Regions from separate parts of the Frankia sp. Hr75.2 genome, predicted to be linked through region 3. Evidence: riboswitches for the same ligand, from Rfam matches in the RefSeq annotation. Region 3 holds a riboswitch; each other region holds the start of a gene.
The links. A riboswitch is a leader RNA that binds a small molecule or an ion and turns the genes downstream of it on or off. The one in region 3 is predicted to bind cyclic di-AMP.
Positions count from the first base shown of each region.

Region 1: linked by a shared signal. The riboswitch ahead of AC559T_RS33390 (peptidoglycan-binding protein) and the one ahead of AC559T_RS23225 (C40 family peptidase) in region 3 are both predicted to bind cyclic di-AMP.
Region 2: linked by a shared signal. The riboswitch ahead of AC559T_RS23795 (transglycosylase family protein) and the one ahead of AC559T_RS23225 (C40 family peptidase) in region 3 are both predicted to bind cyclic di-AMP.

Region 1 covers NZ_CASGGV010000343.1:17,629-20,880, forward strand. Annotated here, with positions in the region: gene glyA (serine hydroxymethyltransferase) at 1-776, shown strand, start outside; cyclic di-AMP (ydaO/yuaA leader) riboswitch at 1,142-1,308, shown strand; gene AC559T_RS33390 (peptidoglycan-binding protein) at 1,584-2,363, shown strand; gene mce (methylmalonyl-CoA epimerase) at 2,608-3,033, shown strand; gene AC559T_RS33400 (LppP/LprE family lipoprotein) at 3,134-3,252, opposite strand, start outside.
Region 2 covers NZ_CASGGV010000299.1:48,196-51,447, forward strand. Annotated here, with positions in the region: gene AC559T_RS23795 (transglycosylase family protein) at 1,029-1,712, opposite strand; cyclic di-AMP (ydaO/yuaA leader) riboswitch at 1,718-1,938, opposite strand.
Region 3 covers NZ_CASGGV010000297.1:25,169-28,420, forward strand. Annotated here, with positions in the region: gene AC559T_RS23220 (hypothetical protein) at 194-583, shown strand; cyclic di-AMP (ydaO/yuaA leader) riboswitch at 1,403-1,579, shown strand; gene AC559T_RS23225 (C40 family peptidase) at 1,740-2,690, shown strand.

The DNA of each region.
Region 1 (3,252 bases), on a different contig from region 3:
TCGCCCTCGAGAACCGGCCGAAGGTGATCTTCTGTGGCGGGACGGCGATCCCCCGCACCATCGACTTTCCCGGGTTCGCGGCGATCGCCCGCGAGATCGACGCCGTGCTCGTCGCGGACATCTCCCACATCGCCGGGCTGATCGCCGGCGGCGCCCACCCATCGCCGGTCGGGCACGCTCCGGTCATCACGACGACCACGCACAAGACGCTGCGCGGCCCGCGCGGCGCCATGATCATGTCGGACGCCGCGCACGCGACGGCACTCGACAAGGCCGTTTTCCCGGGCCTTCAGGGCGGCCCGCACAACCACACCACCGCCGCCGTCGCGGTCGCCCTGCGGGAGGCCGCGACACCAGATTTCCGGGAGTACGCGCACCGGGTCGTCGCGAATGCGAAGGCGCTCGCCGAGGCGCTTTCCGGACGCGGTTTCGATCTCATCACCGGCGGCACCGACAACCATCTCATCCTCATTGACCTGACGAGTCGCGGAGTCGCCGGGAAGCCGGCGGCGAAGGCACTCGACCGGGCCGGGATCGAGCTGAACTACAACACGGTGCCGTTCGACCCGCGCAAGCCGTTCGACCCGTCCGGGGTGCGCCTGGGAACCGCCGCGATCACGACCCGCGGGCTGTGTCCGGAGCAGATGCCCACCCTCGCCGCCTGGATCGACGAGGCCGTCAAGGCCGCCGGCGACGCGGACGAGGCGACCATCGAGCGGATCGCGGGCGAGGTCAGGGACCTGATGTCGGCCTACCCGATGCCCGGCTGGGTCTGACCGACCCAGCGGGGAACCTCCAGCCGGCCGGCCCAACGGCACCGCCGACTCCCCCTCACCCTCGGCCCGGGCGCGCACGAAGGCGCCCGGGCCGAGGCATGCCCGGCCCAGCTCCCCCGCAGCCCCGGTCGCCGTCCGCGCCGGGTGTGGCGACGTCCGGGCGGATGCCCGCGCCGCAGCGTCGCCGGTTACTGCCCGGAGTGTCTCGATCTCGATTCTGTGTACGCATCGTGACCAGGATGCGCCGTCGGTACAAGAAAATTAGTACTTGCGATTACCCTTAGTAGTTCGTTACGGTGTCCTGGCTCGCAGCAAGCGACGGGCCGTACGCCGAGTTCTGCCCTAGGCCCGTCGTCCCCTCCTAGCGATCAGCAGGGCAGAAGCGGGGGAACCACGTTCCTCCGGACGGCCACCCGCGCACGGGCGGCCGTCCTCGGGGTGAAGTCGACCGCGCCGCAGATGCGGTAAAGGCCGACCGGGCTTCCCGGCCCGAACCCGACAGCTAACCTCGCAGGCGTACGGGAAGGATCGTCGTGTACGCACGCATGTCTGGATCACCCAGGCGGGCCTTTCACCCGTCCCTCGGGCAGCCGCCGCGGCCGCACAGTGCCCGCATCCCGGGGTTGACGCAGGAAATCTAGACCCACCAGGTCCGGAATACTTTTACGCCGACAGAACGCCGGCGCACTGAGCCATGCTTCCCTCGCCGGGCGAATCGTTGCCGTAACTTTTTGATCCGTGTACGGATCAATTTCCCATCCGGACATTCAGAAGCTCTGTTCTTCATAGCAGAAACGAGATTCTTAGATGTCGCATGGAAAGCACCGCAGGTCCAGCCGTCCGAACACCTCCGGACGGGGACCCGGGCGAGGCCGCGCCGCCGTGGTCACCGCGGCGAGCGTCATCGGCGCGTCGGCGGGCCTGATGTTCACCGCGGGCCCGGCGAGCGCGGCCACCGCCTCCGACGTCACCATCGCGCAGGCGGCGCAGAACGCGGGCCTGCCGTCCTGCCGCGGGATTCCGCTGAGCACCTGGGTCGCGGTGGCGCTGGCCGAGTCGGGCGGCAACACAACGGCCCACGCGACGGTCGGTGAGGACTCCCGCGGCCTCTGGCAGATCAACATGCGCGCGCACTCGAGCTGGGTCGGTAGCCGCAACCTCTACGACCCGAACGTCAACGCCTGGGCCGCACGGCAGGTATGCGCCAGCCAGGGCATCGGTGCCTGGAGCGCCTACAAGAACGGCATGCACGTGAAGTACCTGGCCCGCGGCGCCGCGGCGGCGGCCGCGGTGGGCAGCGGCACCGGCGCCCGGACGATCTCGGCCGTCACGCCGGCCGCACCGGCCGCACCGGCCGCGACGGCACCGGCGCCCGCCAGCTCGGGCTACATGCGGCTCGGGGTCGAGGGCGTCCGCTGGGACGTGGCGCTGGTGCAGAAGCAGCTCGCCGCCATCGGCTACCCGATCACCATCGACGGCCGGTTCGGTCCGCAGACCAACCACATGGTCGTCGACTTCCAGAAGAAGAACGGCCTCGTCCCGGACGGCGTCGTGGGCCCGCTCACCCACGACAGGCTGTTCGCCTGATCCAGGGGCGGCGCGCGGCCGTCGAGCCGTCCACGTCGCGGCCCGGGCACGCCGGTGCCGGGCCGCGACGGGGCGGCGACCGGACGGCGTGGCCAAGCCCGTGGCCGGGCGGGGGTGGCGCGCCCGACACGGCCGACCTGCCGCTTCAGTGGACCGCCGGGCCGGATCCGGGCAGGCTCGGAGTTCTGGCCCGCCAGGCAGGACGCGACCAGGGCCGCCCGTCCACGAGGCAGGAGCGATTTTTGTGCTGACCAGGATCGACCATGTCGGAATCGCCGTGGCCTCGCTGGAGGAGGCCATCCCTCGTTACGAGGCGGCGTTCGGCCTGAAGGTCGCGCATCAGGAGACGAACGAGGCGCAGGGCGTGCGCGAGGCGATGCTGCTGGTGCACCACGGCGACACGGGCGGCTCCTACGTCCAGCTACTCGAGCCGGTGCGCCCGGACACCCCGGTCGGGAAGTTCCTGGCGAAGAAGGGCCCCGGCATCCACCACATCGCCTACGGCGTGGCGGACATCGACGCGGCGCTGGCGGCGCTCACCGTCACCGGGTTCGACCTGGTCAACAAGACGCCGGTGCACGGGACATCCGGAAGCCGGATCGCGTTCATGCACCCGAAGGGCCTCGGCGGGGTGCTCACCGAGCTGGTCGAGGCGGCCGAGGGCCACTGACCTCCGGCGTGACCAGCGCGGCCGGGCCCGGGGGCTGACCCGGGCCCGGCCGCGGCGGCGGTCCCACCCGCCGGCGGTCCCACCGGCACTGCGTCGCTGGTCAGCGGCGGCTCTCGGCGGCGGTCCACTTGCTGGTCGGGATCGGGTCGAGCGGCACGACCGACGTGCCGTCCCAGCGGAACCGCACGCTCGCCGCGCCCGCGCTCGGGCAGCACATCG
Region 2 (3,252 bases), on a different contig from region 3:
CGTAGCCGATTGTGACGAGACGCACTGATCCGGATGACGTTACCGCCAGGCCGCGGACGGCCGTCCGCCGGGGTGGGTCGGGCCGCGTGCCGTCGCGTCTGGACGGCTCCTCGAAAGTATGTTTGTCGTTCGTTTGTAGTTTTTTCCTAGATAATTACGTTTTGTATATCTAACATGACTATATGTAGGTTGATGGGGTTGTGGGCCCGGGGGCACGGGGCGCGGCGGAGGGAGGACCTGCACGGGCGACGGGATCGGGCTGGCCGTCCGCGGCGGGCGTGTCCCGGCCTGTGTGGGACACGCCCGCCTGCCGGGATCACCGGCGTGGACGGCTCCTCCTGCGGCCTGGGCCGGAGGAGATCATGCGGCGGGCTCGACCTAGCAGAGTCGGCGGCGGATCACGCGCCGCGGCGACTTGGCTGTCGGAGGGTTCGTCCGATCATCGGGTGGATCACGGATGAGAACACGGCCCCCGGCATCGGGACTTCGACGCCGGCTTGCCGCCTGAGTCCGTACCGCCTCCCGTGCCGCGCGGATCGTTGGGGCGATCCGCGCACCGGCCCCCGCCCGCACGGCGGGGTCTGCCCCGTGCGGGCGGGTCATACGGTCCTGGCGCCGGCGGGTCTTCGCCGCGGACGAACCGGGGCGACGCAGAGTGCCGATCTCGTGCTGGTGGGGGAATCGCGGTTGCGACAGCACGTGGTCGGCCGCGGGCGGGATGTCCGGAGACACACCGGCTGGGCGGAGTTGGAACACGGATGATTCGCCGGCGCCCGGTTCGAGGGCCTGAGTCCATGGAGGGATGGCTCACCGCAACGGGCGCGGGTGGGATGCCTCGTCCGGGGGAAGGACGCCTTGCGAAGGGGGCTCGACCGGTGCGTGGGGGCCACCGCGACCGGACGGCGGCGTGGGGGCGGCCGTCAGGAGGGTGCGGTGGGTCGGTTCAGGCCAGCGGGGGAGCGGGCGCCGCGTGCGGCGGTGGCCGTCAGACGGCCCGGCTGGTGACCGAGTGCGCCGGTCGGCAGACGTCAGCCGAAGGTGGCCGCCCAGGTCTGCGGACCCAGGACGCCGTCCACCACGAGGCCGCGTGCGGCCTGGAAGTCACGCGCCGCGGCCGCGGACCGTGGTCCGTAGCTGCCGTCGACCGTGAGGGGGTAGCCGAGGGAGGTCATCTTGGCCTGCCAGGAGCGGACTTCGTCGCTGACCTGGTTGACCATCGACGCGGTGTATGTCCGCGTCAGGTTCGGGACGCCCGCGGCTGCGGGCTGGGCGACCAGCGAGGTGCGCTCGGCCGCTCTGGACGCCTGGACCCCGGCGCCTGATGACGACGCGCCGGGCAGGAGCTGCTCGGAGCCCATTCCGCTCCCGCAGACCGGCCACTGGCCGAACCCGGAACGGAGTGCGAGTTGCAGTGCCGCTGCGTCCTGCACGGCGGGCGGAGCCGTGTGTGGCAGCCCCGAGTAGCCGAGGCTGCGCCAGGTGCCTGGCGAGAACTGGTAAGCGCCATAGTAGCCGTTACCGGTGTTCGTCGTGTAGTTACCGCCGGACTCGCATTGCCGTAGACCTTCCCAGGTCGTGGCGGCGTTGGCCGGCTGGCTCAGGGCGAGTGTTCCGCCGACCGCCGCGGCGATGACGGGGACGGAGACGAGAGTGCGGGCCCGGCTGCGGGTACTGCTGCGGCGTTGTCGGCCACTGGTACGTGCGTCGGACATGCGTGAGTTTTCCTTCCCCACGCCTGCGAGGTGAGCTGTCGGGTTCGGGCAGGGAAAAAGCCCGGCCGCCAAGTCAGGAACTCCGGAAATCCTGTGCCTTCGGCAACGGAGGACAAGCTTCCTCCTCGTGCCGTCGGCGTTAGCGGCTTCACCCCAAGGTCCCCAGAATCGGCGACCGGGTATTGGTTCCCCCGCTCCTGCCATCGGGTTTCTGTTTCCAACGGATGGGGGCAGGGATTCGGCGTGCCACCCGTCGGGTGCCCGGCCTGTCTCCGGGCACGGCGAAGACCATAACCACGCCGTCAGGTCGAATGACAAGCACTGAATGCCTCGGGTGAAAAAGAGCACACCGTCCGGTGGCTGCTTGAGGTTTGATCACGGTGCTGGTATCGCGCGCGCATGCGCGCTCATTAACTTGGCGACCGCGTCGTGGAGGGTGGTTCGTACCGACAGATCACACTGGTGAAAGATCGTTACCATTGGGCGTGCTGTCGGCAATCAAGCCGAATATGCGAGAAGGCTACCCGCGGCCGGCCAGGCCGTCATCAAGCAGCTAGAAAATTCATATCGTCGTGCTGATGCCGGCCCGCATGCCGTGATGTGTGAGAAACGCAACTGTAACTATGAGTTAACTTGTTGGGGTGTTTCTGTGACTTCTTGCGGGGTGGTGGCGTCCCTCGGGGTCGGGTCGGTACGTCCCGTTCGTCCCTCGGGTCGATCTTGGCTGAGGTGGGTCCGTGTGTGTCTCTCGCCCGTGATCGGGCGATCGCGTGGGCTGTCTGGTGCCTCTCTGCGTGCCCCGAAGTAGCCCCGTTCGGGCGGGAATCCGAGCTGTCCCGCGGGCCCGCGGGCGGGGCGGCTCGCGGTTCGGCCACGGGTGTGCGTCTCGGGGCGGGCCGGAAGAGGTATCACCGGGGCGCACGAACGGGTGCGCTCGGGTCACCGCGGCAGCAGCGTTCGGCGCGCGGCCGCATGTGTCGGCATGTGTCGGGTAGGACGCATCGGGGCCGCTGAGACACATAGGAGCCCACGCGAACGCTGCGTCCGGTGTGGACTCCGATGGGTCGTGCGCGTGGTCTCGGCAGGCTTTACCCGATCCGCAACCCATGAGGGGCCTGTGGTGGGCTGTGGGCTTCGGAGTGTCCTGGGTTGGTATGGGCGCCGATGTCGCGCCGACCGCCCGCACGATCTTCATGAGGCCTCGCCGGGCGGGTGACGCCTCGCGTCCACATCGAGGGTGCGCTTCCGCATGGATGGGAGCGGGTGCACACTCTGTTCCGAGTTGGCGCCGTGTGCTCCGCTGGGCACCGCGCGTCCACGATAGCTTTGTGTGCCTATTTGGGCACTATGCGTCCCGGGTGTCATTGGGTGTCCGGATGGCACTGAGCGTCCCGGGCGGCATCGGGCGGCACCGGGTGTCGGGCGGCACCGGGCGAGGGGCCCCGTCCCGGGTAAACGGTGCGTGTCCCGACAGGTACCTCATTGTTCCCGGGGAATGTGGTCCCCCGGGCGCGCGGCGCTCAGGGGGTTCCGGTGCCGC
Region 3 (3,252 bases):
CCGTCTGTTGGCCGACGGCCGGATCCGGCCGACCGCATGCCGGAAACCCGATGCGTCGACTAACGTAACCAACCGTGTCGGAACTTCGGCGACGGTCGCGAGTGGCGTGGTGGCGCACATCCCACGCATTGCCGGACCGCGCCGCGACGCCCACGGGCCGGCCCGGTGCCGCTGCCAGCCGCCGGAGCCGGGCATGACACACCCACGCCCGCAGCACCACGAGATCTCCGTACTGCCCGACCGCGAGGACCTGATGGCCGAGCTGGCGAGCCGGCTCGAGGCCCTGGACGCCCTGCTGAGCCGGCTCGAGGATGCCGAGCGCCAGGCCGCGGACGCCGGTGAGCACCTCATCCGGACACGGCAGTGGCAGGAGGACACGGTCCGGACCATCCAGGAGGAACGGGCGCGGATGCGCCAGCGCCAGCAGGCCCTGGACGACCTGGCCGAGCACGCCCGCGCGGCCGTCGAGGCCCTGCACGGCAGCCACCGCTCGCTGCCGCCCGAGGTGAAGCAGCTCGAGATCGAGCTCCAGGTCCTCAACAGCTCCGGCTTCCTGACCCGGCGCAACGGCCGGGCTCGCTGAGCGGCGGTCCCCGCCGGGCGTCGAACGCTCCTCCTCCTCCTCCTCTCAGCCCCTGGTCCTCCTCTCAGCCCCTGATCAGCCCCTGACCCCTGACCCCTGGCCCCTGGCCCGGCCTGGTGGCGGGTGGCTCGCGTGTCCGCCCATGGGCCGTCCACCTCGCCGTTTGGTGTCCGCCTCGCCCTTTCGGGGCGCGATCAGACCGGGTTCGGCCCCCAAAGGGCGAGCGGGATACCAAAGGGCGAGCGGGACGCTCACGACGACTGGCCCGATCCGGTAGTTGACCAACTTCCGCGGGCCTGGCCGGCCAGGCCCGCGGAACTCGGGGCCCGGTGCCAGGTCGGTGCGCGGTGGCAGCGAGGCCCGGTGGAGCTTCCGGGGGGTGCCTGCCCGCGGGCGGCGCGTCGATCCGTTCACGTCCCAGGAGCACCGCGAAGGGGTCCTGGGGATCGGGCCGCGCGGTCGTCCGCGGCCGCCGGATCGAGGCGGGAAGAGACGGGCCGGGGACGGAGCGAACCGGGCCCGTGAGGGGCTCCGCGGGTAGTCCCAGCCCGGTCGGCCGGTACGGGAAACCCCCGCGCAAGCCAGGAAGTTCTGGTCACCTAACGTGTTGGGACGTGATCCTCGTGTGGGCGTCCAAAAACGTGACCGAAGGCTCAGCACCCCTCCTGACCTGGGCAGATGCGGCGCAGCAAGGGGCACTTCTTTGCACACTCGACGTAGTTGAGGAGGACTAGTGTTTACCCACACCATCCGTGTGGACTAGTCTCGCTTCCGACGTCACGACAACACCGGACCGAACGCCGAATCCTGCCCGCGGTCCTGGTGTCCCCTCCGAGTCGTCACCACGGGCAGGAGCGGGGGACCCACCTCCACCGGCTGGCGCCACGACACGGCGCTGGCCTAGGGGTGAAGTCCATCGCGTGAAGGTCGCGCTATGGACCGGGCAGCCCAGCCCGAACCCGACAGCTCACCTCGCAGGCGTACGGGAAGGAACGCAACGTTGTCTGCGCAAAGTGTGCAGCTTGATGCTGAGAGACGCCGGCAGGAAGGGCGCGGTCGCCACCGTGCACCGTCCGCCCCCACGGCGTCCAGCCGAGCCAGAGCCAGGGCCCGTACCGTCGCGGCCATCACCACCGGAACCGTCGCGGTCTCCGGGGTGGCGCTCGCCGGGTGCGCCCAGGATGTCAACTCGGACGTCGCGCTGGACGACGGCACGAACACCGCCCCGATGACGCTCGCGACCCAGATCGGGTCCCGGCTGGCGGTCGACGGAGCCATCCAGGCCGCCACCGCTACCGGCGGCGGTTCGGGCACCGTTCTCGACGCCACCACGGACATCTCCGCGCCGACTCTCTCGTCGAAGATCGACGTCGGCCTGCGCGTGACGAACCCCGAGGTCACGGTCAACGCGGACGAGCCCGTCAACATCGGCTTCTCGCTCTACAACGAGGAGACCCAGGCCCCGATCCCGGACCAGCTCATCAAGGTCCAGGTCAAGCTGCCGACCGGGTGGGCGACCTTCCTGCACCTGACGACGGACGACCGCGGCTTCGCGTCGTACACCGCGAAGGTGCTCACCACCACGAACGTCACGGCGATCTTCGACGGCACCGACGCCCTCCAGTCGGCGCACTCGGAGAACGACGCCACGCTGCGCGTCCGCCCGGCTCCGCCGCCCGCACAGGCCTCCCGCAGCGCGGACCGTACGGGCGTGAACGTCAACACCCCGGTCGTCAGCGTCAACCTGCCGGCGAGCTCCATCGGCGAGAAGGCCGTCTACCTGGCCTCGCTGCACGCCGGCAAGCCGTACGTCTACGGCGCCGAGGGCCCCAGCTCCTTCGACTGCTCCGGCCTGGTGCAGTACGTGTACCGGCAGCTCGGCAAGAACCTGCCGCGCACCACCGACGCGCAGTACGCCGCCACCACGCGGATCTCCCAGTACAACAAGGCGCCCGGCGACCTGATCTTCTTCGGGAGCCCCGGCAACATCTACCATGTCGGCATCTACGCCGGCGACGGCAAGATGTGGGTCGCGCCCCGCACTGGTGACGTCGTCAAGCTTCAGACGATCTACACGACCTCGTACTCGGTCGGCCGCGTCGCCTGAGAACGGCGGGCCCACGGCCCAGCCAGAAGGCCGTCTGTTCTCGACCTCGATCGTTCCACGCCCACGCACCGCTCGGACGGGGCTGCCCGAACGCAGACGCCCCGTCCCCCGGAACGAGCCGCAGCGCGATCTCCCCCTCCGGTCGCGCGCGGCTCCGCCGCCGGGTCGGGGTTGTCGGGATCAACCTCGGCCCGGCGGGTCTTCCGGAGTTCACCAGGTCCCCTGTACCGGACCGCCGGTGTCACGTCTGCTCAGAACGTCTGTGCTGCGGAATGTCCGGAGTAGCTCTGCCGCGGGCAGATTTCGACACCTTCCGCGATGCTTCCGCCACGTGGCGCCATCGATGAGCTGGCCGGCAGCCATGAACGGTAGGCCGTTGCGGCATCATTCTACTTCGTCATAAGTAGCGTAGATGTAGCTTTAGCCGGCCAGACTGCCACTATCAGGCAGCAACACCCCCATTCGAACCAACCCAGCACCAGCACCAGCCCACGCGAAAGTCAACCGCACCCCACCGATCCGAGATCCTTCCGGTGGGACGGACGTCAGATCCCCCCCCATC